DNA from 4 places in the Lysinibacillus louembei genome. Region 1 is predicted to be linked to each of the others. Evidence: riboswitches for the same ligand, from Rfam matches in the RefSeq annotation. Region 1 holds a riboswitch; each other region holds the start of a gene.
The links. Region 1 has a riboswitch for cobalamin ahead of metE (5-methyltetrahydropteroyltriglutamate--homocysteine S-methyltransferase). Riboswitches for the same ligand answer to the same signal wherever they lie in the genome.
Positions count from the first base shown of each region.

Region 2: another riboswitch for cobalamin. It lies ahead of R6U77_RS10335 (precorrin-6A/cobalt-precorrin-6A reductase); the one in region 1 lies ahead of metE (5-methyltetrahydropteroyltriglutamate--homocysteine S-methyltransferase).
Region 3: another riboswitch for cobalamin. It lies ahead of R6U77_RS02355 (ABC transporter substrate-binding protein); the one in region 1 lies ahead of metE (5-methyltetrahydropteroyltriglutamate--homocysteine S-methyltransferase).
Region 4: another riboswitch for cobalamin. It lies ahead of R6U77_RS16740 (hypothetical protein); the one in region 1 lies ahead of metE (5-methyltetrahydropteroyltriglutamate--homocysteine S-methyltransferase).

Region 1 covers NZ_CP137624.1:3,225,917-3,233,851, forward strand. Annotated here, with positions in the region: gene R6U77_RS16050 (histidine phosphatase family protein) at 1-81, opposite strand, end outside; gene R6U77_RS16055 (hypothetical protein) at 78-311, opposite strand; gene R6U77_RS16060 (hypothetical protein) at 432-623, opposite strand; gene metE (5-methyltetrahydropteroyltriglutamate--homocysteine S-methyltransferase) at 637-2,919, opposite strand; cobalamin riboswitch at 3,105-3,286, opposite strand; gene R6U77_RS16070 (hypothetical protein) at 3,407-4,231, opposite strand; gene R6U77_RS16075 (pyridoxal phosphate-dependent aminotransferase) at 4,291-5,358, opposite strand; gene cbiB (adenosylcobinamide-phosphate synthase CbiB) at 5,333-6,286, opposite strand; gene R6U77_RS16085 (adenosylcobinamide amidohydrolase) at 6,283-6,951, opposite strand; gene R6U77_RS16090 (cobyric acid synthase) at 6,938-7,935, opposite strand, start outside.
Region 2 covers NZ_CP137624.1:2,084,369-2,092,303, reverse strand. Annotated here, with positions in the region: gene R6U77_RS10350 (energy-coupling factor transporter transmembrane component T) at 1-457, shown strand, start outside; gene R6U77_RS10345 (ABC transporter ATP-binding protein) at 430-2,076, shown strand; gene R6U77_RS10340 (ECF transporter S component) at 2,055-2,750, shown strand; cobalamin riboswitch at 2,830-3,013, shown strand; gene R6U77_RS10335 (precorrin-6A/cobalt-precorrin-6A reductase) at 3,167-3,451, shown strand; gene R6U77_RS10330 (IS1182 family transposase) at 3,436-5,157, opposite strand; gene R6U77_RS10325 (LURP-one-related/scramblase family protein) at 5,362-5,856, opposite strand; gene pdxS (pyridoxal 5'-phosphate synthase lyase subunit PdxS) at 5,982-6,830, opposite strand; gene R6U77_RS10315 (MurR/RpiR family transcriptional regulator) at 7,015-7,872, shown strand; gene R6U77_RS10310 (amidohydrolase) at 7,878-7,935, shown strand, end outside.
Region 3 covers NZ_CP137624.1:485,080-493,014, forward strand. Annotated here, with positions in the region: gene R6U77_RS02340 (cob(I)yrinic acid a,c-diamide adenosyltransferase) at 158-718, opposite strand; gene R6U77_RS02345 (adenosylcobinamide amidohydrolase) at 724-2,178, opposite strand; gene R6U77_RS02350 (FecCD family ABC transporter permease) at 2,178-3,158, opposite strand; gene R6U77_RS02355 (ABC transporter substrate-binding protein) at 3,220-4,161, opposite strand; cobalamin riboswitch at 4,344-4,526, opposite strand; gene R6U77_RS02360 (acyl-CoA dehydrogenase family protein) at 4,637-5,791, opposite strand; gene argS (arginine--tRNA ligase) at 5,986-7,653, opposite strand; gene R6U77_RS02370 (YwiB family protein) at 7,653-7,935, opposite strand, start outside.
Region 4 covers NZ_CP137624.1:3,348,396-3,356,330, forward strand. Annotated here, with positions in the region: gene R6U77_RS16725 (histidine phosphatase family protein) at 1-524, opposite strand, end outside; gene cobS (adenosylcobinamide-GDP ribazoletransferase) at 497-1,264, opposite strand; gene R6U77_RS16735 (bifunctional adenosylcobinamide kinase/adenosylcobinamide-phosphate guanylyltransferase) at 1,278-1,811, opposite strand; gene R6U77_RS16740 (hypothetical protein) at 1,983-2,537, opposite strand; cobalamin riboswitch at 2,675-2,855, opposite strand; gene R6U77_RS16745 (Fur family transcriptional regulator) at 2,894-3,313, opposite strand; gene R6U77_RS16750 (metal ABC transporter permease) at 3,310-4,155, opposite strand; gene R6U77_RS16755 (metal ABC transporter ATP-binding protein) at 4,169-4,915, opposite strand; gene R6U77_RS16760 (isopropylmalate synthase) at 5,021-5,260, shown strand; gene dacB (D-alanyl-D-alanine carboxypeptidase/D-alanyl-D-alanine endopeptidase) at 5,346-6,767, opposite strand; gene R6U77_RS16770 (deoxyribonuclease IV) at 6,930-7,817, opposite strand; gene R6U77_RS16775 (DEAD/DEAH box helicase) at 7,832-7,935, opposite strand, start outside.

The DNA.
Region 1 (7,935 bases):
GCCTTGTTCTGACAATGGGCGATTATACTCATCCGGCGTGTAATGTGAGTGTGCGTGACGTACAAAATAAATAGTGGTCATTTCACATATGCCTCTGGTATCGGTTTGTCTGGTCTTTGTGGACAATAACGACAGTTGGGGTCTGTGCATTTCTCTTCAAGCCATTTATTGCAGTAGGCACAAAAATAAGCATCGTATTGATCGTTGCGAATTTTCGGGTTGCCACATTGCTCACAGCGCTCTGCTAAAATGTATCCTTCGATTTTAAAATTATTAATCACGACATAATCGCCCTCTTGTTGAATTTTCATTTATTTACCTCCACGATGTGAAATATATGTAAAAATTAGAAATATCAAATTCTATTTTGCTATAAATTCCTATTTTTTGCAAATGAAAAAAGAGCCACTTCGTAAAGTGACTCTTTTTCATTACAGCGCTTCTCCGATTAATTCACGTACCACATTATCATAGGCTCGACGAATCTCAGCTTGGTCTGCTCTATCCTTCGCCACTAATTGTGCTACTTGCTCAGACAAAGTTAGTGAAGCTCCGTTAAGCTGAATTTGCATAATATTTGCTTTTAATACTTGCTCGTAATGTTTAACTATTTGCTGGTCCATCGTGTACACCTCTTTAAATCACTTGCTCGATTTGCTGACGCAATGTTTTGGCTGCTTGCACCATATTGGCAAGTGCCGCCACTGTTTCAGGCTCTTTGCGCGTTTTTAAGCCACAGTCTGGATTGACCCAAAATTGATTGCGTGCTAACACTTGCAAGCTGTCTTGCATAATTGTTAACATTTCTGCTTCGCTTGGCACACGGGGGCTATGAATATCATAAACGCCTAAGCCGATGCCTTTATCGTATGGGTTATGCTGCAATGAGTTAATTAATTCGCCATGACTTCTCGATGTTTCAATGGAAATAACATCAGCATCTAAGGCGCTAATTGGCTCAATGAAATCGTTGAACTCGCAATAGCACATATGTGTATGAATTTGCGTTTCATCCTTGACGCTTGCTGTTGCTAATTTAAATGCCCCTACTGCCCATTCTAAATAAGCATTCCAATTTTCTTTACGCAGCGGTAACCCCTCACGTAATGCAGGCTCATCCACTTGAATAATCGAAATACCTGCTTCCTCCAGAGATTCAATTTCTTTTCGTAGCGCTAATGCAATTTGATATGTGACATCTTTACGTGCAATATCATCACGCACAAACGACCAATTTAAAATCGTTACCGGACCTGTTAACATCCCTTTCATATGACGCTTTGTTAAGCTTTGTGCATACACCGTTTCCTTCACTGTCATGGGTGCCTCGAATGCTACATCACCATAAATAATCGGTGGTTTGACACAGCGAGAGCCATAGGACACGACCCATGCATTTGTTGTAAATGCGAAGCCTGTTAGCTTTTCACCAAAATACTCCACCATATCTGTACGCTCAAACTCGCCATGCACAAGCACATCAATATCCAGCTCCTCTTGGATGGCAATCCAGCGTGCTGTTTCCTGCTCTAAAAAGGCATTGTACTCCTCATTTGTTAAATTGCCTTTGCGCCATGCGTTGCGCTTTTGCTTGACTTCATCAGACTGTGGGAAGCTACCAATTGTTGTTGTTGGGAAAAGCGGCAATTGCAGTGCCTTTTGTTGAATAGCTAAACGTTCTATAAATGGCGTGCTGCGCTCAAAATCTGCTTGCTCAATTGTTTGAACCGCTTGCTGAACTACTTTGTTGTTGCGAATCGGATGATTTTTCAAAGCTTCAATCGCCTTCATACTAGCAGAAATAGCCGTTGATTCTTGTCCTTGTAAATTGGCAACCACCTCTACAATTTCTACTGCTTTTTCATCTGCAAAAGCGAGTGCATCGAGCAGCACCTTATCTAGTTTTGTCTCAAATTTCGTTGTAATCGGTGCATGCTGTAAATGACAAGAAGGCTGAATCCATAGCTCCTTTGCACCTGAAAGCTGCTCGATTGCCTGTATCATTGTCTTCACTTCGGCTAAATTTGCACGCCAAATATCACGTCCGTTAATCACACCTGCCGCTAGCACTTTGTCGCTTGGGAAGCCATGCTGACGCAATGCCTGCATATTATCCTGATAGCCATGCACAAAATCAAGTCCGATACCTTGCACTGGTAGCTGAACAAGCTGCTCATAGGCTGATAACGACTCAAAATACGTTTGCAGCATAATGTTCACTTCAGGTGCTGCTGTTGTAAGCTGTCCATATATTTCTTGTACAAGTTGAATTTCCTCTTGATTTAACGTGGTAACAAGGGCAGGCTCTTCAAGCTGCACCCATTGTACGCCAGCTGCTGCTAATTCCTTGATTACTTGTATATACAAAGGTAATAAGGCTAAGACAAAGGATGCCTTCGATACGCGGTCATAGCCTTTCGTTAGCTTGATAAATGTATAAGGACCAATAAGCGTTGGCTTTGCTGTAATATCAAATGCTGCCTTTACTTCAACAAAATGCTTCAATAAAGTATTTTCTGTAAGCTGTAATGTCTGTCCTTCATATTCTGGCACAATATAGTGATAATTTGTATTAAACCATTTCGTCATTTCACAAGCAACGGCATCTTTATTTCCACGTGCCATCGCATAATATGTTGCTAAATCGACTTTGCCACCTTGCCAATTAAAACGCTTTGGTACCAGTCCAAACATTACCGCTGTATCTAGTATGCGGTCATAGTTGGTAAAATCGCCAACCGAAACTATGTTCAAGCCAAGCTGTAATTGCTTTTCAATACGACTTAAACGAATTTCCTTTTGCTGTGTGACAAATTCGTCTTCTGTTAATTCCTGCTTCCAAAACTTCTCCAATGACTTTTTCCATTCGCGATTTTCTCCGATATACGGATAACCAATTGCTGTTGCTACATATGCCATGCTTTTCATCAACCTCTCTTTGTCATTTTTAAAGTGCGCAAAAAAGCCATTTTCCTTTGATGGAAAATGGCTATAAATTCGAACATTGCAAAAAAACACGAAATGGGTGCTCCATTCGCTATTGTTTGATCGCTCGTACTCGTAACAATTGTTACTTTTCACCACCTATTTCCACGTAGGTATTTGGTGTGTACTAGATGTTGGCAGGTCTCCTGGCTTATCATCACTGCGCCTCACAGCCTTCCCAGTTTCTCACCAGTGGCATTTGTGATTTGCTCCGATTTACAGTTGCGGGACAGCGTCGGATTCGCACCGACTTCCCTTTTAAGTCAAGCTTTCGCTTGACACCAAATCTTACACATTATTCAATTGTGCTATTACTGTATCATACTTTTAAATGAAAATGCTATCTTTTCTTAATATTTTTATTTCTTTACTATACTTTAATAGGCTGTCTGAAAATGGATTTTCAAACAGCCCCTTCCCTTTATTTACGCTTCAAAAATAACAATGCCAGTATTGCAAGCACTGCAATAATAATTGCGGGCATAAGCCATTTGCTTTTCGTATTGTCCTCTGCCACTGTCTGCTCTAGCTGAACATATTGCAAGGCAGCCTCATCATTTGATTGCTGCTCAGCATGGTGATGCCCATGACTACTATTGCTCGTTGTAAAATAAGACAGCTCTACCCTTTTACCAGCCCACTCTTCTGCATTATCCGTCTGTGCAGATATGCGTGGATGTCCTGATAACAAATAGTCTTTGCCATCAATTGTGAGTGTCACAGCGCCATCCGCTGTTTTCACATCATCAATCACACCTGTAGGTCCTTCCATAAAGCCGCCCATCTGTACTAGCGTATGTCCGCCCATATCCTCATTTAAATGCTCAACAATAAAATCGATATACTGTGCCTTTGTTAATGTTGCCTCAGGCTTGTCCAGCTTGAGTTTTTTATGGAACAAGGCTGCATTAAGCTCACCATATGTCAAATCGCCTTGCAAGGAGGACACATATTCCTCCTGCAAGCTCGCATTGGCTTGTTGCTCAAAATTATCCCCTTCTAAATGGAAAAAGCCTGCAAGCCACGCCGCAAACTCCATGCGCGACAAATTTTCATCCTGCCCTAGCTTCATATCCTGACCATTATAGCCAAGCAAGCCTAAGCTATTTAATAATAATATTTTTTGTGCATTTTCAGCTGTGGGTGCTACATCCTCATACATATTGTTTTCTGTCACAGTATGCGCTTCTACGCTTTGTATTACACATAAAAAGCATACCGCTACAAGCATCATTATTTTTTTCATTTGATTCCCTCCTACTTTTTCAGTATAACGTACAAATGTGAGGGAAGTTTGAAATTACTCTATAGAAAAAATTGCTCCATCGCTTGTTGGAAGGCGGTCATTTTATATGGCTCCTTTAGGGCAAGGCGGAACCATGCTCCGTCCATGCCTACAAAATTTTGCGTGTGGCGCAATACAATGCCTTTTTTCAATAATGCAAAATAAAACTCTGTTGGGTCATAGCAAGAAGGCAAACGAAATGCTATATAGTTTGTTTCACTATTTGTCACAGTACAGCCATGCTCCTTTAGCCAATGTGTCACTTTTGTGCGCATTGCTGTCGCTTGTTGCCTTGAATTTTCACAAAATTCCGCTTCTTGCAATGCCTGCATCCCAAGCGCCATCGAGGGCGCACTGACATTCCAATGCGGTAGCTCTAGCTTTAAATTAGCAGCGTGCTGTGTAATCGCATAGCCTAGTCTAACACCTGCCATACTATACATTTTTGTCATCGAACGCAGTACAACTAGATTGTTGAATGATGCTACCAAATCAATAACGGATTGTGATTCATCTGTCCAATCCATAAATGCCTCATCTACAATTAACTCACAGCCTACTTGTTGCCCATATTGTAGCAATTCCAACAGCTTTGACCTAGGTGTCACCACGCCAGTTGGATTGTTCGGATTACAAATATAAACCGCCTCTGCGCCTATCATCGCTCGCTTTAATCGTTCCATTGGTAGTACATAGCTCGTTAGCTCCTCCACAATAAGCGATTGAATGCTTGCATGCTGCTGCATTAACGTTCGCTTATATTCAGAAAAAGAAGGCTCCACAATAATAACAGGCTTTGACCTATAGCGTTTTGCTAATGCCATTATGATTTCCGCTGCGCCATTGCCTATGACAACATGCTCTGCTAGCACATGATGATGTCTCGCCAAGTCGCTACGCAAAGGCTCAGCATCCTCATGTGGGTATAGCGCGATTTGCTCAAATGCCGCTGACCATACCTCCTGAAAGCTTGCTGGTGGCCCTAAAAAATTGACATTTTCGCTTAAATCAACAATTTGTGCAGGCATCTCTAGTTGTAGCTGCTGGTATAATGTAGCTGGATTAGCTCCATGTGCGGGATATCGCATACATCATGCCTCCAATCAATAACGTAAAAAGTATTGTCACCGCATATAAATGCTGAATAGCACGTAAAATATGTACCTTGCTTAGTTCCACTATAGGCTCACCCATGTAGGCACGAAATGAGGTTTTCCCTTGGTAGGTATTTTCTCCACCTAAACGAATGCCTAGCTGCAAGGCGGTTGCTGCCTCTAAATAGCCACTATTTGGGCTTGGGTGCTTTTTCGCATCGCGTAGCCAATAACACAGCCGCTCCTTTAATGCAAAAGTTCCTTCATTTTTCGTAAATAATAAAATGCACAAGCCTGTAAGACGACTCGGAATAAAGTTGGCCACATCATCAAGTCTTGCAGCAAAGCGACCAAACTCCCCATAGCGTTCATTGCGATAGCCAATCATCGAATCAAGCGTGTTGATTGCCTTATAGACCCACGCGCCTGTTGCACCAAATAACAGCGCATAAAAAATTGGCGCTGTAATGCCATCACTTGTATTTTCAGAAACGGTTTCAACAACACCTCGGACAATTTCAGGCTCCTCTAAATGTGCTGTATCACGTCCAACAATCCAGCCAAGCTTTATGCGTGCCTCCTGCATATCGCCTCGTCGCAGCGCATCATAAACGACCATTGCCGCATCCTTCAAGCTCTTTTGTGCAATCGCTATCGCAATAAGCAATATTTCTAGCGCTACTGCAAGCCAAACAGACAGTAATCCAGCTAGATAAATAAGCCCCCAAACAATAATTCCTGTTAAACTAACAACAAATATTGCTGTCATAGCCCCCTTTAAAACATGTGCCGTCCCATGATTCCAGCGCTGCTCAAAAAATGAAATAAGCTTGCCAATCCATATAACAGGATGTGGTAGCCTAGGTGGGTCTCCAACAAGACGATCAAGCAAAATTGCGATGGCAACAATGACGATGTTCATCGCAGCTCACCTTTTTGATAAGCATCATAGCCATCAATCGCTTTATGCAATGTCGCCGCAACACCTTTGCCAATCAGCGCCCCTAAACGAGTAATTGAGCCGCCATATGCATGAAATTCACCACGCTCCTTCACTGCCAGAGCGACGCTATCTGTTGACGTGCCTGTCGCAATTGTGCCACTTTGCTTATCTATAACACCACGCTCATGCAGCACTTTCACCTTTGCCTCAATGATACAATGATATGCTTGGATGAACGCCTCATCGCTCATATCCCCATCCACAAAAACGAAAATATTAATCGTTCCGACGGCTGGCTTATATGTATATTGATAGGATTGTGTTACATCGACCGCATTGCCTAATCCTGCCGTAATAAAAACATCAATCGTAGTTTCTCCATCCACATATTGCTCCCTCATCACAAAGCGTTGCTGCACCGCGGTCATCATCGCAACTGTCATCTGGAGGGGCATTGTATATTGCTGTAAAAATTGCTCATACTCACACTTTGCATCCTCAGGATAATAATTTTTATCAACCGTTCGATTGACGAAATATTGATAACGACCAATCCCTGGATTCAGCATAGCCGAGCTTAGCACTTTTAATGGCTGCTCACTTTTAATAATAAGTAGCTCCTCACCTAGTTCAACCGTCAGCATGTCGTTCCTCCATTTGCATGAATTCATAAATTTTTTCCATATTTAAGTGCATACGAACGTGCTGTGCAAGCAATTCATAGGCTTGATCACGCAGCTCTTCATCGCTTTGAAGCTGTTCATTGATGAACGGCAGCCCCTTCACTTGACGAATCTCGTTCATCATGCGACGCGTGACATGTCGGTTGTGCAGTAGATGGTGTAGCGTTGTTCCAAGCACATGTCCATCCTCTGATACAGCACCATTGTCATGCCCATCCGCCAATTGAATAAATGGTATAGCTCCATTTAATAATGTCACTTCACCTATGTTCATTTCATAGCCAACAATTTGCTCCTTTGTTGCAATAATGCTGCCAGCTACTTGCCTTTTCGTCTCTTGTTGTAAAAGCATTGTCTGTAGCGGCAGTAACTGTAGCCCTTTGTACAGGTTATGCTCGCTCATTATCGTTGCACCAAGCATGTAATAGCCTGTACCAATACCAACAATTTTTGTTGCACGTTGAACAATTGCCTGTGCAAGACCTGTGTCCTTTAGCCATTGTAAATCATGAACAATATTTTTTGAGCTTGGTAAAATAAGAAGGTCAGGGCTACCAAGCTCTGCAACTGTCGTTACCGCACGTACACCAACACCAGGTTCCTCTAATAGTGGATCCATATCTGTGAAATTGACAAGATGTGGTAGACGAATAAAAGCTACATCAATAGCAAACTCCCCTTTTGCAGCCTGCTTCAAACGCAATGATGATAATGCTAATGAATCCTCTGCCTCAATCGGTACATCTAAATACGGAATAACACCTAAAACCGGAATGCCTGTCTCCTGCTCTAGCCAAGTGAGCCCGTCATCAAGCAGCTCCTTCAAGCCGCGAAATTTATTAATCACGATACCTTTGACACGTGCCCTCTCACCGTCATCTAACAACGCAAGCGTGCCAACAATTGTGGCAAACACCCCACCACGATCGATATCTGCTACTAAAA
Region 2 (7,935 bases), 1.1 Mb from region 1:
CTTAGTGCCACGCTTTCGTCATCAGCTAGCACAAATTGTCCAAGCACAAAAAGTAATCGGGATGGATTATACAGCTGGTTCCCTTTGGCATCGAATTAAATGTATCGTACGCATCCTATCTATTTTAATTACTTGGGCATTGGACAATGCGATTGATACAGCGGATTCTATGAAGGCTCGTGGCTATGGCATTAAGAAGCGATCAGCCTTCTCATTGTTTGTCTTTGAACGTCGTGATGGCGTCGTTTTAGCAATAATTTTAGTGCTTTTTCTTACGAATTTAGCTGCTGGCTTTCTTGGTACGACATCCTTTTATTTTTATCCAACCTTTAGTGCACTCAAATGGGATATTGGGAGCATTTTATTTTACAGTAGCTACTTGCTGCTGCTCTCTATCCCACTCATTATCGAAATAAGGGAGGCGTTCAAATGGCGATCGTTAAAATCGACAATGTAAGCTTTACATATCCAAATGAGATAGAGCCCGTATTAAAAAATATTGATTTAACGATTCAGCAAGGTGAATTCATTGCATTCATCGGACAATCTGGCTGTGGCAAAAGCACGTTGCTACGTCATTTTAAGCGTGAGCTATGCCCATATGGTGACAGGACAGGACATATTTTTTATCAAGGCTGTGATTTAGAGCAGCTCGATGCAGAAGTGGCAGCAGCTAATATTGGCTATGTTTTTCAAAATCCTGATAATCAAATTGTTACAGATAAAGTATGGCATGAGCTTGCCTTTGGCTTAGAAAGTCTTGGTGTGAATTCAGCGACAATTCGCCGTAGAGTAGCGGAAATGGCTAACTTTTTCGGCATTCAAAAATGGTTCCATCAAAAGACAACTGAGCTTTCTGGCGGACAAAAGCAATTATTAAATTTAGCCTCTATTATGGTTATGCAGCCAAAATTACTACTGCTAGACGAGCCGACATCACAGCTTGACCCGATTGCAGCATTGGAATTTATTCAAACATTGCACCGCTTAAACAAAGAGCTTGGCATTACAATTATTTTGATTGAGCATCGCCTTGAGGAGGTACTTCCACTCGCTGATCGTGTGCTGATAATGGATAAAGGAACAATTTTATTTGATGGTTCCCCACGCGAAATTTTAAAGACATTGCCAGCAAATCATGCAATGATTACAGCTTTACCGACAGCCACAAAAATTTTTCATTTATTGAATGGTGAAGGACTGATTCCTTTGACCATTCGTGAAGGGCAGCGCTGGCTGAAGGAGCAACAAGTTCCCGCAATCACGCTGCCTCCCATCATACAGAAAAATAAAGAAAATATTGTATTGGAGGCAAGGGATATTGCCTTTCGCTATGAAAAAAACGGGCAGGATATCATCTATCATTTCAATTTACAAGTAAAGGAGCAGGAGTTTTTAACAATACTCGGTGGCAATGGAACTGGTAAATCCACGGTATTGTCCATTTTAGCAGGGCTTCAAAAGCCTTATCGTGGCAAGGTCACTTTATTTAATAAGCCATTAAAAAGCTATAGTAATAAGCAATTATATCAACACTATTTAACATTGCTGCCACAGGACCCTAAAACATTATTTGTCCAAAAAACCGTGCAGCAAGAGCTTGAGGATATGGCTCATTTACATAAAATAACGAAAGAAAAAATGCAGGAAACGATTCAATTATTCCAATTGACGCATCTAGTCAAGCGCCATCCATATGATTTAAGTGGTGGTGAGCAGCAAAAGCTAGCGCTCGCTAAGCTGTTGTTAATCGAACCAAAAATTTTGTTACTGGACGAGCCAACAAAGGGACTTGATGCACAGGCAAAGAATGAGCTTGCAGACATCTTGAACAATTTGCAGGCAAAAGGGATGACGATTATTATGGTGACACATGATATTGAATTTTCAGCGCAATATAGCAGCAGATGTGCCCTGTTTTTCGATGGCAGCATCGTGTCAGAAGATGAGCCACGTGCATTTTATAGTGGCAATAGCTTTTATACAACAGCAGCACACCGCATATCACGGGAACAATTGAGCAATGCCATTACATGTGAGGATGTCGTTACACTATGTCAAAAAACATGCGTTTAGCTATTTCACTCCTTGTTATTTTCATTGCTATCCCACTTACTTTATATGCAGGTATTACGCTATTTGCTGATAGAAAATATTATTTTATTTCGATTGTTATTATCATTTTAGCATCTGTCCCGTTCTTCCTATCATTTGAACGCCGTAAGCCACAGCCACGTGAAATTTTAGTGATTGCTGTTATGTCCGCCATTTCTGTAGCCGGGCGCGCATTGTTTGTTGTGACACCAGGCTTCAAGCCTGTTGCAGCAATTACTGCTATCACAGGCTTTTCACTTGGTGCAGAGGCAGGCTTTTTAACAGGCGCTATTTCCGCCCTAGTATCCAATATGTTTTTCGGACAAGGGCCTTGGACGCCATTCCAAATGTTTATGTGGGGAATGATTGGCTTTATTGCAGGGCTACTAGGGAAAACTGGCATCATGCATAAAAAAATCCCTTTAATTCTATTTGGTATGTTTGCAGGTATTTTTTTCTCTTTCGGTATGGACATTTGGGGAACAATCTCGATGTACGGGGTATTTAGCTGGAGTGCTTACATTGTTGCCTTAACCTCCGCTGTGCCCTTTATGATTGTTTACGCAATATCAAATGTTATCTTTTTATTATTATTAGAAAAGCCTATACGTGAGAAGCTGGAGCGCATCAAAACGAAATACGGGCTATTACAGTAGTGCAAACGGTTTAGCTTGCTGAATGGAGACAAAAAACTATTGAAATCTTGGGGAAATATGTTATTGTAAAAACATAATCGAATATGATGGTTAAATGAGTGCTTAGCAATGCTGAGGTAAAAGGGAAATTAGTGAAAAGCTAATGCAGCCCCCGCTACTGTAAGTGCAGATGAAATCACGCCAATCACTGTTCACTGGAATGGGAAGATGTGAAAGTAAAACGAAGCACGAGCCAGGAAACCTGCTTATTTAATTGGTCACTTGCTTTTCGGAGGGAGAAGTATAGGCGAGACATCGAATGTACAAAAATGTGTATACATTAGCATATACACGCTTTTTCAACATGAAATCTCATAGCCTGTATCTCTTTACTTTAGAGATACAGCTTTTTTTAGTTTAGTATAAGGAGGGTGCAGATGATTTTATTTATAGAAGGAATAAATGAAACACGTGAATTAGCCATTACATTGCAGCAGCAAGGTCATCGTGTCATAACAAAAAACACTTGTTTAGCTGGGACTCTTTTAATGAATTCTTTATCTGTCCATGAAATGGTTGATATGATTACAGAGCACGAAGTTACTTGTGTTGTCGATGCAAGTCACCCATTCGCTAAGGAAGCATCAAAAACCGCAATGGAGGCTGCCTTCAATTGTGGTGTCTCCTATGTGCGTTACGAGCATCCTCAGCTTGTTATGTAAAAATCGATTATACTAAACTCCCTTACAAAACGTGACGTTGAGGCTGGGACATAAATAGTTCTAGTCCATACAAAAAATCGAAATCGCATCAGGTGATTTCGATTTTTTGATGTGTGAAAGGAAGAACTGGAAGAAGATTTCCTCTTCCACCTATACTTTCGTAGATTCACGGCCATCAAAGCGAAGCCGATTTCGTTTTCCACCTTCGATTGACCACGAACCGAAAAGCGAGTAAAACCTAAATTAGCCTTCAGACAGCCAAAAACTGGTTCTACATCTACTTTTCGTTGACGGTAGAGAGTTCCTGCTTTGGCTTCTGAAAGCTTTGTACGTACATATGCTTTTTGTTGTTCCCAGTTTTCATTTACCTTGATTTTCCGTGACTTGCCTTCTTGGGCTTTCGTACATTTCTCTCGAAATGGACAACCGGTACAGTCTTCGCATTCATAGATACGAAACGTTCGTTGGAATCCTTCTTTGTCTTCTTGTGTTGACTCATAGCGGAACGTTACTTTTTGCTGGTATGGACAGATATAGGTATCCAACTCTTCATCATACATCCAGTTACTTGTTCGGAAGGGGTCTTGTTGGTATTTTTTGCTTTGCTCTTTTCGATAATGCGTATAGGGAATCACAGGTTCACACTTTCGGTTGTTTCGTACATCTTCATAGTTTGGCTCACTACCATAGCCGGCATCGGCTACGATATGTTGTGGCAATTGAAAATAGCGTCTCTCGATTTCATCCAAGAAGGGAATCAACGTTTTCGTATCCGTTGGATTCGCATAAATGCCATAAGCCAATGTGTACTGTCCCTCTGTCGCAATTTGTAAATTGTAGCCCGCTTTTAATTGGCCATTTTGCATGTAGTCATCCTTCATGCGCATAAAAGTTGCATCAGGGTCTGTTTTGGCATAGCTATTCCGTTTGCCGAAAATCGCAAAATCTCGTTCATATTTCTGTTTGCGGGTGATCCACTCGTTTACTTGCTTCCATTGTTGTTTCGGTGTTTTTCGTTCACTTCGTAGCTGCTTTCGCTCTTGTGCCTTTTCGGATTGCTCGATTCTTTCTGTATAGTCGGCTACGACTTCTTCTAATTTTTCTGCCACCTGCTTTAATTCAGTGATGGACAGCTGCGTTTCCACTTCTTGTTCGATGGCTGGTATAATTTGTTGTTGCAGTAATTCCTCATACAGCTGGTTTGATTTTTCCACCAAACTCGCTTCATATTTTTCAATCGAACGTTTCCACACAAAGGTGAATTTGTTCGCAGTTGCTTCGATTTTCGTGCCGTCAATAAAAATGGCTTCTTGCGCAATCAGGTCCTCCTTCACCAGTTGACAACGGAATTGCACGAAACATTGACGAAGCAATTCCTTTGTCAATGGGTGGACACGGAAACGATTGATGGTACGGTAACTTGGTTGATAGCCTTGCGCAAGCCACATCATACGAAGGCTATCTTTCGTCAGGTCTTCAATTCGGCGACCAGAGAACGCTGATTGGGTATAGCCACATAAAATGAGCTTGAGCATCATACGTGGGTGATAGGCTGGACAGCCGGTTTGTTGCAGAAAAGGAGCGAAAGCTTCTGTGGGGATACTTTCCACTAATTGATGAATAGAGAAGGCGATATCGTGTTCTTGTAATTTTATTTCAACATCCAGCGGTAAAACTAATTGATTCATGTTATAATCTTTAAACATAAGGATCCTTCTTTCTAGATTGATTTTGTGTGGTAACTTAATTTTATCAGAAGAGATCCTTATTTTTAATCCAAAAATGAAAGCCGGTGAAATTTTACTGATTGTAAAATTTCACCGGCTTTTGAATTTGGGGATGGGTTTTGTCCCAGCCTCATTTAATCATTCCGCTAAAAATCTACTCACAACGGCTGCTTGCACATTTTTTTACGTTGCTGCTGATGCTGCCGCTGCATGATCTGCCTTTACACAATCAATAGCTACAACGATTGCGATTATAAGTTTCTCTAATGCTTCATCTAATACTTCCACTTTATAGCTATCGCCCCACGTAAACCATTCTTTCTTCACACTGCCAACTACTTCACCATGCTTTAGTAATGTAAAATTCATATCAAACCAATTACCACGTACTTCAACGCCTTCTGCTTCAATAGAATAACGTGCCTTTAAAAAGCTGAATTCCTTTTTAATTTTCACCATTTCTCGTCCATTCACTTCAACAAAAAATGTTGGTAAAAAACTAAAAACCTTTTTTGTGATAACTGCCACTTCAGCTCTCGACGTATCAAATATTGTAAACGTCTTCGGAATTTGCAGAAAGCTCCCGTCAACGAAATAGGCATCCTCTCCCTGCTCATTTTTCACAGTAAACTTCCCACTTAGGCTTAATATTTTTTGTTTAATATAAAGCTGTTTCATCATATCTCCCCTTTCGTTTTCTAATTAACTAATATACGTTCTTTCTCTCCTTATAGATTCATAAATACTGTTTAATATAGAAAAAGACTGTGAGGAAAACAGAAACTTCCCCAACAGTCTTTTCCTTATAAACCACGCGTAGCCATTCTTTCATGTGTCGACAATGTAGCTAAGTCAATTCCCTTCATTGGTGTACCTAAGCCATTTGATAAATGAGCAATCAGCTCATAATCTTGATAATTCGCTGTTGCTTGCACGATTGCCTTCGCAAATTGCTCAGGGTTTTCCGATTTAAAAATGCCTGACCCTACGAATACACCATCTGCCCCTAATTCCATCATTAGTGCTGCATCAGCTGGTGTTGCTACACCTCCTGCCGCATAATTGATAACTGGTAAACGTTTTGCCTCTTTAATCGCTAGTAATACTTCATATGGTGCGCCAAGCTCCCTGGCTTCTGTCATTAATTCTGCGGAATCTAGATGAATGATTTTTTGCACTTGCGCATTCACCTCACGTAAATGACGCACTGCCTCCACGATATTTCCTGTACCTGGCTCTCCTTTTGTGCGCAGCATTTTTGCGCCTTCACCAATGCGTCTTGCTGCCTCGCCAAGATTACGTGCACCACATACAAATGGTACTTTGAACGAGCTTTTTAATAAATGGAATTCCTCGTCTGCTGGTGATAATACTTCACTTTCATCAATAAAATCAATATTCAATGCCTCTAGTACACGTGCCTCTGAAATATGACCGATACGTGCCTTTGCCATAACAGGAATTGCAACAGCCTCTTGTACTTCTTTAATAATTCGTGGATCTGCCATGCGCGCCACTCCACCAGCTGCACGTATATCTGACGGCACACGCTCTAAAGCCATTACAGCTACTGCTCCTGCCGCCTCCGCAATCCTTGCCTGCTCTGCATTAATAACATCCATAATTACGCCACCATAGTTCATCATTTTTATCTTCCTCCTTTTCCTAAATTTAGGTTATCATATTTTGACCATTACAAAATATCCAGTTTTATATTTTTTAAAGGTGTCAGATTAATTAAAAGAACTTTCAGAAAACGAATTGCATGATTACACTATTTATGATAAATTGAAGCCTATACTTCAATTTATCATAAAATGAAGGAGTGACTTCCTTTTGATATCCATTAAAAAGAAAATTGAACAGCATTTCAGTACACTATCGAAGTCGCAGCAAAAAGTTGCCAACTTCGTATTAAATAATCCATCTTTTATTAGTATGCACTCCGCTGCAGAAGTTGGAAAAAAGGCAGGAGCAAGTGAAACAACGGTGATACGCTTTTGCTATTCAGTCGGATTGGATGGCTATGTACAGCTTCAACAAAAATGGAGAGAATACTTATTTGAGCATAATACAAATAGTACATTAGGTAATTATGTTGCCTCAAAGAAAGCATTACCAAGCGAGCAGCTTTGTGAAAAAGTAATGGGGCAAATGAGCAAGCAAATCGCCAATGTTGCAACGCAAATTGACTCGCAGCAATTTCATGAAGTGACAAAGAAAATCCATGAAGCAAGCACTATTTACTTAATTGGAGCTGGTGGCTCTATTTTTGCGACACAATGGCTACAGTTTACACTCAATATGCTGCGACCAGGGGTGAAGCTTGTACATACAGATACAAGCACCTTAATTCGAACATTGCAGGAAGTTGACGAAACGGCTGTGGCAATTGTCGTTTCCTTACATCGCTATTATAAGGAGCCAATTGAAATTGCTGAGCAATTTCAGCAGCGCGGTGCTTATATTATTGCGATTACAGATACAAATGTCGCACCGATTCATCCATATGCGCACGAAACATTTGTTTTACAGCAGGTAGAGCTTTCAACAATTGACTTAATGCCTGTCTTAATGGCATTTCTCAATACGTTAGTAGCAGGCATGATGTCACACGATATCCCATACTATAATCAACAACGGATCAATTATGATGATTTTCAAAATAGCTTTTTAGCAAACAGATGGAGTTGAACAAAATGACCGTACAAACAATTACAAATCAAATGGACAAAATATTTACTCATTTACATGCAA
Region 3 (7,935 bases), 1.2 Mb from region 1:
TATTTGCGAGTTTTCCGATATATTTGCGAGTTGCTCATTTTATTTGCGGCTTCTCTGATATATTTGCGCTTTCCCGATTTTATTTGCGACTTCCTTGCATATAAAAAAGAGCCATTTGAAAAGATAAAATATCCTTTCAAATGGCTTGTTCTGCACTTTATTTAAATACATCCGCACTACGCACATATTCGATATCTGCAACATTTACTCTTGCATTCGCTACACGTGCTGCTGCAAATAAATAGTCTGATAGACGATTTAAATATTTTTGTACAACTGGTGAAACATCATCGTCCGCCTTCATTAAGGTAACCGTTTGACGCTCTGCTCGGCGAGCTACTGTACGTGCAATATGCAATGTCGCTGCCGCTGGTGTGCCACCAGGTAAAATAAAACGCTTCAATGGTGGCGCTTCGTCTGCTAATGCATCAATGCGTGCCTCCATCGCTTCGATTGGTGCTTCTGTTAACTTATAAACGCGCTCTTTCATAACATTCGCTAAATCGCCACCGCCATCAAACAGCTCATGTTGAATGCTTTCTAAATCCGCTAAAATATCTTGGAATAGCCCTTTATCTAGCTCTGTCCTCGCTTTGCCGATTACTGAATTTAGCTCATCCATTGTGCCGTATGCTTCTACGCGCAAATCGTCCTTATCAACGCGACGTCCGATAATGCTCGTTTTCCCTGTATCACCTTTTTTTGTGTAAAGCTTCATTTCCCTCATCCTCTCTTTTTATATTCGGCAATTGCCTTTGCAGTTGCTTCAAAAACGCCTCGACCAATCCATTTGCCTACTGTAGTAATTGGACCAGCATAAGGCATTTCTTCCCCTATTTGTGTTGCCGCAATCAATAAACTATCCGTACTTGTACCTGTTGCAATCGTACCCGTCCTTGCATCGCGTACATTTTCCTCTGCAAGCGCCTTTGTTTTAGCCTCTGTTGCTGTAATCATCGCTTGATAAAAGGCTTCATCTGACAGCTTGCCATTAATAATAACCCATGTATTAATCGTGCCAATATGTGGTGATTGCTCTTCCTCATATGTGCGCGTGACATCAACAGCATGGTGAACACCAGCAGTTACTGCTACAATAACGAGCCCATCAGCGTATGATTCAATAATAGCATTTTGTGCTGCAATCGCTGTCATCATGATCACGGTATTTGTTGGTACAAAGCCACTTGCCGCTAAAAATGCTTGTGTTTCCTCTTTGACATTTTCAATTGGATAAGTAGGCTCCACCGTTCGATTAAGGAATGTTGTATACCAGCCCATTCCTGCATTATAAACAGCTGATGAAACTACCTTTAACGGTGCATCTGCTTGAAATTGTACGTAGTTATCTGTAAGCGTAAAATGCTTTTTTGTAACAGGTGCAAATAAATTCTCACGGGTCATCCTTGGTAGCTGTGTTACTTGTGGCTTTGGTAACTCTGGATGAGCATATGTCGCTACCTTTGCTCCATAGACATCCGCGATTTGCGCTTCGAGCAGCACTTCATGCGGTTTACCGAAAGCCTTCACTTGCCCCTTTTCCATTAACAAAAGCTCATCGCAATATAAGGAGGCTAAGTTCATATCATGAAAAACAGAGACCACTGTTAATTCACATTCTAATGCTTCCTTACGAATCATATCTAGTATTTGCTGTTGATGTGCAATATCTAGATGATTTGTCGGCTCATCTAATAGTAATAGTCCTGCACATTGTGCCAAAGCCTGTGCGATAAATGTACGTTGCTGCTCGCCACCCGATAGATATTCTAAATAAGCATGCTCATAGTGTTGGACACCTGTTTGCTGCATCGCCGTTTGTACAGCGTGTTCATCCTGCTCTGACCAGCTAGAAAAAAAGCTAGATTGATGTGGATAACGTCCAAGTGACACCGCATCACGTACAGAGTTTGAAAAAGCATTCGCATGTAGCTGTGGCAGCACTGCCATCTTTTTGGCTAGCTCCTTCGTGGAATATGTACCAACTTCCTTGTCATCAATTAACACGCGACCACCTGTTGCAGGAAGAACACCACTAATAACTTTTAGTAATGTAGATTTCCCACTACCATTCGGCCCAAGAATGCCAACAATTTTCCCTTTTGGCACTGTAAATGACACATCCTGAATAACCGGTGTAGTGCCGTAGCCGCCAGAAATATGCTCCACTTTTAGCATTATGCTCCCCCTTTTCTACGTTGTTTGTAAAAAATATAAGCAAAAATGGGTGCACCGATAAATGCTGTGATGACACCTATTGGCAGCTCTGTTGGTGCAATAATTGTACGTGCAACTAAATCGCAAATAATGAGCAGGCTAGCGCCATTAATAAATGATAAAATTAACAGCACTCGATGGTCTGCCCCAACAATCAATCTCACCATATGTGGTACGACAAGCCCGACGAAGCCGATTGTGCCTGAAACAGCAACAGCTGCACCTGCTAGGATAGAGCCACCTGCTAAAATTACATATTTACTGCGTTTCACATCGACACCTAAATGCTTGGCACGCTCTTCACCATAAATCATCGCATTTAGCTCACGACGATTCAGCCAAATCAATAGCACACCAATAAGGACAAATGGCAAAACCATTTGTACATATGGCCAACCACGCATCGATACACTGCCTAGCAACCAGCCCATAATCATACGCAGCTGCTCTCCTGTTAAGGCAATCATTAATGAAATACAGGAGCCTAAAAAGGAGCTGAAAATAACGCCTGTTAAAATAAGCGTTTCCATTTTCATCGTTTTATCCACAAAGCGTGCAAAGGTCATGACAATAATCATTGTAATTGCTGCACCAATCATGCTAAAGATTGGCAATGTAAAAATCCCAAGCATCGGTAGCGAAATTGAAAAATAAATGGTAGCGACCGCACCAACTGATGCACCGGACGAAATACCGAGCGTATACGGATCTGCCAACGGATTTTTCAATAAACCTTGGAACGCCGCACCAGCAATAGCTAGAGATGCGCCAACAAGCGCCGCAAGCACGACACGCGGCATGCGGATATTCCATAAAATGCTGTACGCTGTAGGATCAGCCTCTTTATTCCATAAAGTAGATAGCGGTATGTTCACTGAACCTACCGCTATCCCTAACCATATACTAATCAGCAGTAATGCAATCGATATACTATATGCTATTACGCTTTTTTTATTTTGGCTCAGTGGAAACGCCCCCTTTGTTAATGAGCGCTACAAATTTTTATTTAAACAAATCTGGATAAATAGCTTTTGCAATTGACTCAACGCCATCTGCAATACGTGGGCCTTGACGATTTGTTGTAGCATCATCGATTGCATAAACTGCACCATTTTTCACAGCGTCCATTTCAGCAAATGCTGGATTATTTAAAATTGTATTCACATCATCAGCATATGTTACAAGAATTGTGCTAGGGTTGCTTGCAACAAAATCCTCTGCACTGTACATTGGCCAGCCATCTGCTTCAACAGCATTTTTCACATTGATTGTCTGTAGCATTTCATTCATAAATGTATTTTGACCAACTGCATAAATATCAGGTGTTGCTCCAACGACAACAAAAGCTGATTTTTCTTCTTGTCCTTCTACTTTTGCTTGAAGCTCAGCTAATTTCGTTTGTATAGCCTCTTCAATCTTTTGCGCCTCTTCTACTTTGCCTGTTAGCTTGCCGATTTCCTGTATTGTTGTATAAGTCTCTTCAAATGTTGAAGCATTTTTCACAACGAACACTGTCACTCCAGCTGCCTCTAATTGCTCTACCGCTGCTTGCTCTGTATTCATGCCATGTGCAAAAACGATATCAGGCTGTAATGAAATAACTTTTTCAATATCTAATTCATAGCCGCCAACCTTTTCTTTGTCTGCTACTTCTGGTGGATAATCATCGTTATCTGTCACAGCAACTACTTCATTTCCTAAACCTAAAGCAAATAAAATCTCCGTATTTGATGGAATTAACGAGACGATTTTCTCAGGGGTCTTCTCTAATGTAATTTCTCTCCCTAAAGAATCGGCTACCGTTACAGGAAATGCCGCTACTTCCTCTTGGCTCTCTACCTTTGTCTCATCCTGTGTTTGTGGCTCCTTATCATCTTGTCCACATGCCGCAAGCAAGCCTGTTGCCAACAGCATTGCCATAAAAATTGACCAAAACTTCTTCATTTGAACTTCCTCCTAAAATATACTCTGAAGTATCATTGTCTCCAGTTCAAAACTTGTACTATTTACCAAAGGTTTATTTCAATTCAACATATAAAAAATGCAAATAAAAAATCCCTCGACATAGACGAGAGATAATAAATGGACGCTCAAAAAAGCGTTGCCATCCTATCCTCGTAGGCTGTCATTGGCGTTATACGAAGGCAGGTCTCCTGGCTTATGCATCAAACGTTTCTAGCGCCTTCCCAAAAAATCAGTGGCATATTGCTAGAAACTAGCATTTACAGTGGCGGGACCGCGTCAGATTTTCACTAACTTCCCTTTTACTCCTTGCTCGCTGCAAGGAACCTTACGTACTACATTATGAACTTATTGACAATGAAAAAATCTCAATGTCTCCATTACAATTATAACGGAAATATTGAGATTGTGTATAGGTTAAATATGATAGTTATACTCAAGGTAAATTCTTTCTTCTCTATATTTGATCAATCGCTGCTTCTGCTAATTTTTTTATTGTCATATCGTCCATCGGTGGATTGTGCAAGCCTGCCCTTACATCGCGATAATAACGCTGAAGTGGATTATTGCGCTGTAAGCTTTTTGCACCAACTAATCTCATTGCCTTGTCAACAATTTGTAGTGCATTGTTTGTTACTACATGTTTAGCAATATTGAGCTCATGCTGTACAAGCTTTTTACGTGCTGGATCTGCATAAGCCTGTGCTGCACCATATAATGTAAACCTTGCTGTCGCAAGGGCTAAATCCATTTCTCCAATGAGTGCTTGCACATTGGGCAAATCGCTTATTGGTCCTTTTAAGCTATTTGGTTTATGTGTTGTAGCAAAGTGCACTGCGTAATCACGTGCAGCTTGTGCGATCCCTAAATATGTAGCAGGAACAAGCAAGCTCCATCCATTCACTCTAAAGCCTGTAGAATAGCTTGGAATTTCAACCAAATCAGTTGGATTAAGCTCAACATTTTGTAATACTAAATCATGGCTACCTGTACCACGCATCGCAATGACATCCCATGTTTCATCTATAGAAACACCTTTCGCATCATGTGGAATAAGGAAAAACCCAACTTTCTCCTCACCCTCTATCCAAGCAGATGTTAAAAAATAATCAAGCTCTGGTGCCCCAGTTGTATAATTTTTACGACCATTAATTAACCAGCCTGATGCTGTTTTTTTCGCCGTTGTTAGCGGCTTACCGCCGCGCGTTGGGCTACCCATTGCAAACTCACTCACTGCCCGATTAATAATTGCTCCCTTTGCCACTTCCTGTGCAAAGCTTTGTAGCTTCGCTGGCTCCCATCCTTCTTGCTCAAACAAATCGCCTACCGTTAATAAGGTCCACCCGATTGTTAGAGCTGTACTTGCATCATAGCTTGCCAGCGTTTCATGTAATAAAATGGCATCGTAAATATTGAAGCCTTCCCCACCTAACTGCTTTGGTAAAGTAATTTTCGTATAACCTATCTCCCTCAATGCATGAATATTTTCATGTGGAAAACTTGCTAGCTCATCAATTTGCTGTGACCGACTTTTAAATGACTCCTTAAGCGTAGCGATTTTCTGTAACCACTCTCGCTGTGCTGCTGTTTTAATGAAAAGCTGTTTATTCAAAATAGCGGCCCCCTCTGAATTTCCAATGATATTGAAATTGATTGTACGTTGTGTAGAAATGGAAGTCAATCTTTCATTCCTAGTTTTTTAATAGGCTTTATGCATTTTATTCAGCATCGCTAAAGTGTGATACGGCTTTGAAACATTAAAAAACTGAGGATGCCTATGTTAGACATCCTCAGCTTCTATTTTCGTTACATTCTTTCTGGTGCGCTTACGCCGATTAGCTTTAAAGCATTCGCTAATGTTGTGCGTACAGCTGTAATTAAAGCAAGGCGCGCCTCTGTTAATTGCTTGTCCTCTGCATTGATTACTTTTTCTGCATTGTAGAAGCTGTGGAATGCGGCTGCTAGCTCCTGAATATAGTTTGCAATACGGTGCGGTGTACGATGCTGTGCTGCATCTGCTACAACTTGTGGGAAGGCACCAATTTTTTTCAATACATCCACTTCTTTTTCAGCTGTTAATAGCTGTAGATTTTCCATGCTTGCGCGGAAGCCTTGCTCCTCTGCTTGACGGACGATTGAGCAAATACGTGCATGTGCATATTGTGCATAATACACTGGGTTTTCATTTGATTGCGATACCGCTAAATCAAGGTCAAAGTCCATATGTGAATCGCCTGCCGTTTTCACAAAGAAGTAACGCACTGCATCTAAGCCAACTTCTTCTACAAGCTCACGCATTGTTACTGCATTACCTGTACGCTTTGACATTTTAAATTTCTCGCCATTTTTATAAAGCTGTACCATTTGAATGATTTCTACTTCTAATGTATCACGCGCATAGCCAAGTGCCTCAATTGCTGCCTTCATACGAGGAATATAGCCGTGGTGGTCAGCGCCCCAAATATTGATAAGCTTATCAAAGCCTCGTACAATTTTATCCTCATGGTAGGCAATATCTGGTGTTAAATATGTGAATGAGCCATCGTTTTTGATTAATACGCGGTCTTTGTCATCACCAAATGTTGTCGAGCGGAACCAAGTTGCTCCTTCTTCTTCAAAAACGTGACCATTCGCTCGTAATTTATCTAATGCCACTTCGATTTTACCGTTTTCATATAGCGATGTTTCTGAATACCATACATCAAACTCAACGCGGAAGTTTTTCAAATCGTTTTGTAATTTTTCAAGCTCTAGCTGTAAGCCATGCTGACGGAAAAATTTGAAGCGTTCTTCATCGGATTTATCTAAAATGCTTGCACCATACTCTTCAGCCAATTTACCTGCAATGGCAATAATATCAGGACCATGGTAGCCATCCTCAGGCATTTCTGCCTCCATACCTAATGCTTGCTTGTAACGAGCCTCTAATGAATAAGCTAAGTTATTAATTTGATTGCCCGCATCGTTTATATAATATTCACGTGACACTGCATAGCCTGCGAAATCTAATACGTTACATAATGAATCACCAACAGATGCACCACGCGCATGTCCTAAATGCAGGTCACCTGTTGGATTGGCTGATACGAACTCCACTTGCACTTTTTCACCCGCACCAGTCGTTGAGCGACCATATGCGTCTCCCTGTTCAAGCACTGCTTTGACAACACCTGTTAAAAGGTCTTTGCGCACTGTAATATTAATGAAGCCTGGTCCCGCGATATCGATTTTCTCAATATTGGCCGCAGCTAAATCAATATTTTCAATAATTGCTTCTGCAATTGCGCGCGGTGGTTTTTTCGCAAGCTTCGTCAGCTGCATGGCAATATTTGTTGCAAAATCCCCATTAGCTTTATCCTTTGGTGTTTCTAAATGAATTTTTAATTCCGTGCCTTCTTCGATTAGCTGGGCTTTCGTCACCGCATGTGCTAATGCCTCTTTAATCGTTTGTTGTAATTGCTCAACCGCGTTCATTATTGTACCTCCGTATAATAAATTTCTAATTTATAATTGCCTGCCACTGCACCGCTGACGATTAAATCATAATGTGCAATAAACTGACCTTGAATACATTCCTCATTTGGTTCAAATGCTAAAGCATATGTTTTTGTAACGAGCGGCAGTGTACCATAGATGCTTTCATAATGCCCATTTTCTTTTTGCTCCATATTGAGCGGCAAACGCATATTGACATCGCCTCCACGCAAAATAAAAGCCTGTCCATTTGCTAGCTTCACCGTTGTTCGAATATGTGCT
Region 4 (7,935 bases), 120 kb from region 1:
GCAGAAAAATGTGACCACGTACAGCTATATATCGTCGAATGCTCTGCATAAACGCTATTAAATGGATGCTGTAAAAACTTCACAAGCAGCAAACGAATTACCCCTCCGTGCACAACGAATGTATAATCACCTGGCATAATAATAATTTGCTTCATTGCTCTCTCTACACGCGCTGTAAAATCGATAAAGCTTTCCCCATCTGGTGGTGTTACTTGCAATGGATCAGCCAACCACTTTTGATAAAGTGGATAATCCTTCAATTCCTCATATGTTTTCATTTCAAACTGTCCAAAATGCAGCTCTCGTAAATCAGCATTCGCCTTATAAGGCACATATGGGAAATAGCATGCTGCTGTTTGTCGGCATCGCTGCAAATCGCTTCCATAAACAATAGAGGGCCGCACTGTCAGCTGCACTGGCGTTAAAGGTAAGATTGGCTCATCCGTATGCCCAATATATTTGCGTTCAACATTTGCCTTCGTTTTGCCATGTCGAATTAAATGAATAGTAATAGCGTCCCCCATAATAGTAGCTCCATCCCTTCATAAAGAGCTCCAAGCAAATCGCCTGTCATGCCGGCAAAATTTTTCTTGGACCAGTGTCGATAATACAATACACCTAGCAATGCTACACTGTATAAAATAAGTAGTGACCATTCACCTGTGTACAAAGCATAACCAATAACTAGCATGCTATAAATAGCGCAGACAATGCCTACAGTTCTTTGCTGCACACGCTCCTTAAAATAAGCCGCAAGACCTGTCGTTTTAGCGCTGTTCATTGTCATGAAATAGAGTAACATAGCGAGGCGAGCTAGCAATGGAACTGCTATAAAATACAGCATATCCACCTCGCGCAATAGCGCCTCATACAAAAAGGCAATTTTCAATAGTAATAGACTGACAACAGCTAACACACCAAATGCCCCAACACGTGGATCATCTAAAATTGTTAAACGCTTTTCCTGATCACGATATGAAAAAAAGGCATCGCTTGTGTCGATAAAGCCGTCTGTATGTATACCACCAGTGACAGCAATCATTACGATTGTTAAAATAATGGCAACCACTAATGGCGACAAGTGAAGCCAGTGTTGATTGAGCTGCAAAAAGCCAATTGTAGCTGCACCTGTCAGTAAGCTTAAAAGGGGCATAATGGCATACATCGCTGTCACGTTTTGATTTGTTAAAGGCAGCTCTCGTTTAATTGGCACTGCGCTAAAAAACTGTAGGCAAAGCAATATTCCTGTATAAAAATGCTTCAATTGAATCTCCCTCCTACTTCCAGCGCATGCTCCGTTGATGGTCAATTTCATAGGCTTCATCACAGCTTTCAACAATCCATTGATGCAGCTCCCCTAATAGTTGCCTATAGCGCTCTGTTTCTTCATAAATGGATGCTGGCTCATCCAAAACCTCATTGGAAACAAGCAATAACGTCATGCTTTGTTGCTGTGTCGTTGCAACATATTGCTTCCACATTTCGATATGCTCCTCAATATGATGAGGTGCCTTGTATAAAACATTTGCTAGCCATGTCGTTAAACAGTCCCATAAAATAACGGCATCGTGCTCTAGCATTTGTAGCCCCTGTGGTAAAGTATCTGGCACCTCCAACGTGTGCCAAATCACGCCACTCTTTTGACGGTCTGCTTGATGGCGCGCAATTCTTGCCTGCATTTCTCTATCGAATGCGACACCTGATGCAATATATGTAAGTGAGCGCCCTTCAGCAAGCTTTTGTGCGTAGCGTTCTGCAAAGGCACTTTTGCCACTGCGCACACCACCTGTGATAAATATTAATCGTCCCATATATGGTCACCTGCTATATGTGAATTAGAATAGCTGCCAAGCAATGTTGCCTGACAGCTATGTTACATTATATCTTATTTAAAAAGCTCTGGGTATACTGTTTCTTCCTTTGTCCCACATGCTGTTCATAATAAAACTACCGCTAATGGCTTATACCATTAACAGTGAATTTTATGATGCGTCCTCTTTTCGCTTTTTCATTGGATATGATTTCGTAATAAACTCAATTTCCTCGTGTCCGCTCATTTGGTTGACATAAACCGCCATGACGAAAAATACGTTTGCCAGCAGCCCTAAATAGTCAAATAAAATTTCTGGCACATCGCGCTCCTCGCTTACTTTATGTAATGCACGGAAGGATTTTTTCGCTTCGCTACGGCATACATGTAAACGTGCTGCTGCCTCTACTCCTTGCGGTAAAACGAAGCGATCAATTTGCTCTTTTGTATGTGCTACATAAAAATCGTAGCGATCGCTTAAAAACTGCAGGTCCTCTTCTGTAACAGCAAGCTTGCCACGCACAGAACCGTTCACATGATAGGCCATCGGGTGTAGCTTCTCTAAATCTTCACGCACAATTTGTACATTGTCCCCCTCTAATGTAGGAAAAACCGTACCAATACTTGTTGTTAATGAGTCTGTACGAATTTCAAAATCAACTAAACAGCTTGCCTCACGCATAAATGGGTAGCAAATATAGCGCATATCTTTCTTTACCAAGTCCATCTCCTCCTTTTTCGTTTGAATAAGCTTTCATCGGAAATGAAAAAAGCCACCCGTCAGAATGGGTGGCAGAAAATTGTTTACAAAGCAAATGATGCAATATTCTATTGCCGTGCATTCTCTTTAGTTCCGAAGAGTATTATGACGATTAGAAAAAGATAGGTCTCCTGGCTCGTGCTGTTTTCTCCTGCGAAAGCCTTCCCATCTCAAGGACAGTGGCATGATTTCACGTTACAAGCACATACAGTTACGGACATAGCTTCGGCATCTCACCGAATTCCCTTACATCTTTTCCTTGCAAGCATTATTCAATTAGTTAATAATCTATCATATTTTTGAGCATTTTTGTAGTATGACATCTAAATTGTATTCAAACAATCTGGGCACTTTCCATACACTTCAAATTTATGTGCCTCTACTTCAAAGCCTGGCAAGCTGCCACCGAGCAAATCCATCGGGCATAATGACAATTCCTTTACGCTACCACATTCACGGCAAATGAAATGATGGTGGTGGTGCTCTGATTCACAGTGCATGCGGAAATTGCGCTCGCCCTGCATTTCGGTTTCTTCCAAAATATCTAGCTCAACAAATGTCGCTAAATTGCGATAAATCGTATCAAAGCTCATCCCTGGAAAGTCTTTTTTCAACACATCCAATAAATCACGAGCCGTTAAATATTTGTCTGTTTCCTCAAACATTTGTAAAATGAGCTCTCGTTTATCGGTTTTTTTATAGCCATTGTCCTTTAAAATTTCCCATGCTCGTGTTAAATTCATTGCGCAACCTCCTGAACTTTTATTTTCTTTCCAACAATCACGCATAATAAAATGATAATAGACGTTACAACAATTGTTCCACCTGGTGCTAAATTTAAATAAAAGGCACTAACAAGCCCAATAATAACCGCAAGCTCTCCAAAGACAATTGCATAAATGATTGCCTGCTTAAAGCCTTTCGCTAAACGCATTGCTGCTGCAACAGGCAACGTCATCAGGCTCGATACAAGCAAGATCCCAACGATGCGCATGCTTGCTGCAATGACAAGTGCAACGACGACCATAAATAGTAAATGAATCCATTTCGCAGGTAGCCCACTCGCCTTTGCATATTCCTCATCGAAGGATAAGACGAATAGTTCCTTGAAAAATAATAATAAAAAAATAATAACAACGCCTGCAATTGCAAGCACTACCCATAAATCCTGACGCGATACAGCCGAAACAGAGCCAAATAAATAGCTCATTAAATCGGTGTTAAAGCCGCTTGCTAACGAAATAAAGATGGCACTGATGCCGATTCCTCCCGACATAATAATCGGAATCGCAAGCTCCTCATAATGCTTATAAAGACGGCGCAAACGCTCAATTAAAATCGAGCCACTAACCGATGCAAGTATTCCTAAATAAATCGGATTTAATAAAGCCATCGCCGCAAAGCTTTGACTTATATATAAGCTCCCAGCAATTCCCGCTAATGTCACATGTGATAAGGCGTCTGCGATGAGCGACAGCCTGCGTACAACAATAAAGACGCCGAGCAACGGGGCAATGACCCCGATAATCAGCCCTGAAAAAAAGGCATTTTGTAAAAATTCATATCGTAAAATTGCTTCAATCATTTCGCTACATCTCCTAGTGAATCTTTCGTACTTTATGCCCGTACCAAGCATCTAGCGTTTGCTCTGAAATATCATCAAATTCGTTTTTATAGCCATGGAAATGAATCGTTTTATTCAAGCATGCAACATGGCTAATATGCTCTGAGACGATATCGACATCATGTGTGACTAAAATCATCGTAATTTGTCGTTCCTCGTTTAGCTTAACGAGCATATCATAAAACGATTGCACATTTTCGTGGTCAATTCCAACGGTTGGCTCATCTAGTATAAGTAGCTTCGGCTCCGCAATTAAAGCCCGCGCAATGAACACTCGCTGCTGCTGTCCTCCTGATAATTGTCCGATATTGCGTGTTGCAAAGCTTTCCATGCCAACAGCCTGCAGTGCTTCTATGACAAGCTGATCAACATTTTTCGGATAGCGTTTGAATAAGCCGACTTTTTTGGTTAAGCCACTTTTCACAACTTCCTCAACTGTTGCAGGAAAGCCTGAATTAAAGGAGTTGGATTTTTGTGACACATAGCCAATCCACTCATGCTGCTTAAAGGCTTGAATCGGTTCACCAAAAAGCTCTATTTCTCCTTTTGTTGGCTTTAATAAGCCAAGAATAAGCTTTAATAACGTCGATTTGCCAGAGCCGTTTGGACCAAGTAATGCTAAAAAATCCCCCTCCTGCACTTGGAAAGAAATATCGTTTAATGCCTGTGTTTCATCGTATTGAAATGTTACATTTCGTAACTGGATAATTGGTTTTGTCATATTTATTCTCTTCTTTCTAATTCAAAATCATTACGATTTACAATTTGAAAGTATAGTGGATTTTTAGCCATTTGTAAAGGTAATACACCTCGAAAGGATGAATAAATGAGTCAGATGGAGTTAGTTCGTTTCTTTATGTCAGCAAATGATGCCGAGATACAACGGTTTATGAGGAAAAAAACAGGTGTTGAATTATCGCTAAGCGAAATACAGCAGCTTCGCCCACTTCTTGCAAGCGCCAATATGAGCTGGCTATTAAGCGGTGTCCCGAAGGACGTTTTGAAGCGTGTAGATAAAGTGATTGGCAAGGAAAAAAGAAAAGCATTAATGCGCCTGCTTGATTGATGAGCAAATCATTACTTTTTAACTAAATTAAAGAAACAGTTGTCTGAAAAGCAGCGTCATACATTGCTTTTCAGACAGCTCCTCCTTAATAATTTTGAATAATGGATTCTACTAAACGGTCAATTTGCTTGATTGCCTGTGCATTTTTGTGATCCGTCATAATGGCAAAGGCATATTGGCGACCGCTTTTTGCTGTGACGTAGCCCGATAATGTATAGACATTTGTAATGCTACCTGTTTTCGCTACGACACGTCCACGCAATACATTTGTATCAAAGCGTGTGCGTAAAGAACCTCCAACAAGACGACTTGGCTGCCCTCCAATTGGTAAGCCCTGATAAAAGCTTGAATACATTGCCTGCTGCTGCATCGTTGTTAGCAATGCTGTCAATTCATTAGCCGATACACGATTCACATGAGACATACCTGATCCGTCTTCAAAGCGCCATTGTGATACATTTAAGCCTAACGATGCTACATAGTCACGTAAAACTGCTACCCCGTTTTCTGTAGTGCCAATGCCATGTACCTCACGTCCCATCGTTTTGACAAGTATGTCTGCGATACTATTGTTGCTCAGCTTCATAAACACAGGATAGAGCTTATGTAATGGCAACGATTCCTTTGTATATATTTTACGTGCTGTTGCTGGTACTATTTTGCGTCCAACCGATGGATTTGTAACATTTAATGCGGCTGTTTGCCATGTAGTGCGAATAGCATGCAGCGTATTCATTGTTGGATCTTGCAATGTCACCCATTTTTTCACTGTACTTCCTTGCGGGATATTGCCTGTTATCACAACTGTGCTTGAGCCATATTGCCTTTTCACGCTTAACGTATTTTTGCTTGTTTTCGCTCCTGTACGTGCTTGATTGACGAATTTCATGCCACTTGTATTTGGCAGAACAGTAAAGCTCGGTGCTTTTTTCACTGTATTACCTGTTACTTGTACAATGACCGTTCCTGCATCATAATCCGCATTTGGCGACATCGTTAAGGCAGAAATTCTTGCCGCATAATATTCTGTTTCGTCTTGTTTGACAATGCCTGGTGTTAATACGCTACCACTAAATGCACTGTCATCCCCATATAAATGCCCCTGTACTTGGCGAATTCCATAACGTTTCAGCACTTTTGCAAACGTCAAAAAGTCCTGCTGCTGTAATGTCGGGTCTCCCCCACCTTTTATATAAACATCCCCATACAATGTACCATCTATAATATCACCATCAATATAAAGGTCTGTTGTAAACGTATAATCCTTTCCTAATACGTGTAATGCTGCGCTGCCTGTTAATAGCTTTATCGTTGATGCAGGCTTCATTAGCGCTTGCCCATTATGCTCATATAGAATATTGCCCGTTGTTAAGGAACGCAAGGAGACACTTGTGTTAGATTTACCTAAATTTTTTGTGACAGCCTGGTCTAGCACATGTGCATTTGTCGTAAGCGGCAAGCTAATGAACAAAATGAGCACGAGGAAAATTTGCATTAGCTTTTTCATATTATGTAGCTCTCCTATTTAAATTTATTTGCGCTTTTTCATTCATTATCTGCGAATTTTTTTAAAATATCTGCGCTTTTTGGTAACTTATCTGCGAATTCTCTCAACATATCTGCGTTTTATAAAAAAAGCTGCTTGGCAATTGCCAAGCAGCCTCTCTTTTTATCCACGCATTGCATCGATTAATGCTGGACGGAATTCACCATCACGTAGCATCGCAATTTCATGTAAATATGGCGCTGCTTTCGTTTTTGCATCTACACCTACGAAAGGTGTTTCCAGTATTTTAGGTATATGCATTAGCTGGTTATGATGAACAATCGATTTTAATACATCAAAACCAATTTCACCAAAGCCGATATTTTCGTGGCGGTCTTTGGCAGCACCACGCACGTTTTTTGAGTCATTAATATGCAATACCTTTAAACGATCTAACCCAATAATTTTATCGAAGTCATTTAATACACCATCAAAATCCTCAACGATATTATAGCCTGCATCATGCACGTGACAAGTGTCAAAGCAAATCGACAAGCGTTCGTTATTTGTCACACCATCGATAATTTGCGCAAGCTCTTCAAATGTACGACCACATTCGCTGCCTTTGCCAGCCATCGTTTCTAGCGCAATTTGCACAGGATAATCCTGTGTTAGCACTTCATTTAAGCCTTCTACAATTTTCGCAATACCTGCCTCCGCACCTGCCCCAACATGTGCTCCTGGATGCAAGACAATTTGCGTCGCTCCGATTGCGGCCGTTCGTTTAATTTCCTCTTGTAAGAAATCGACGCCAAGACGGAATGTTTCAGGCTTTGTCGTGTTGCCAAGATTAATAATATACGGTGCATGCACGACAATATTTTGCATGCCATGCTCCTGCATATGCGCTAAGCCTGCCTCGATATTGAGCTCCTCGATTGGCTTGCGACGCGTATTTTGCGGTGCACCTGTATAAATCATAAATGTATTCGCATCATAGCTAAGCGCCTCTTCACTAGCACCTAGTAGCATTTTTTTGCCGTTCATCGATACATGTGAACCTAATAACATTTGTTTGTAGCCTCCTATTTCTTACCTCTGTTTTTCAAGCGGCGCTCACGTTTTTTAATTTTTTCCATTTCCCATTTCATGTTGCGCTTATAGCCTGGTTTTACTTTTTTCGGCTTAC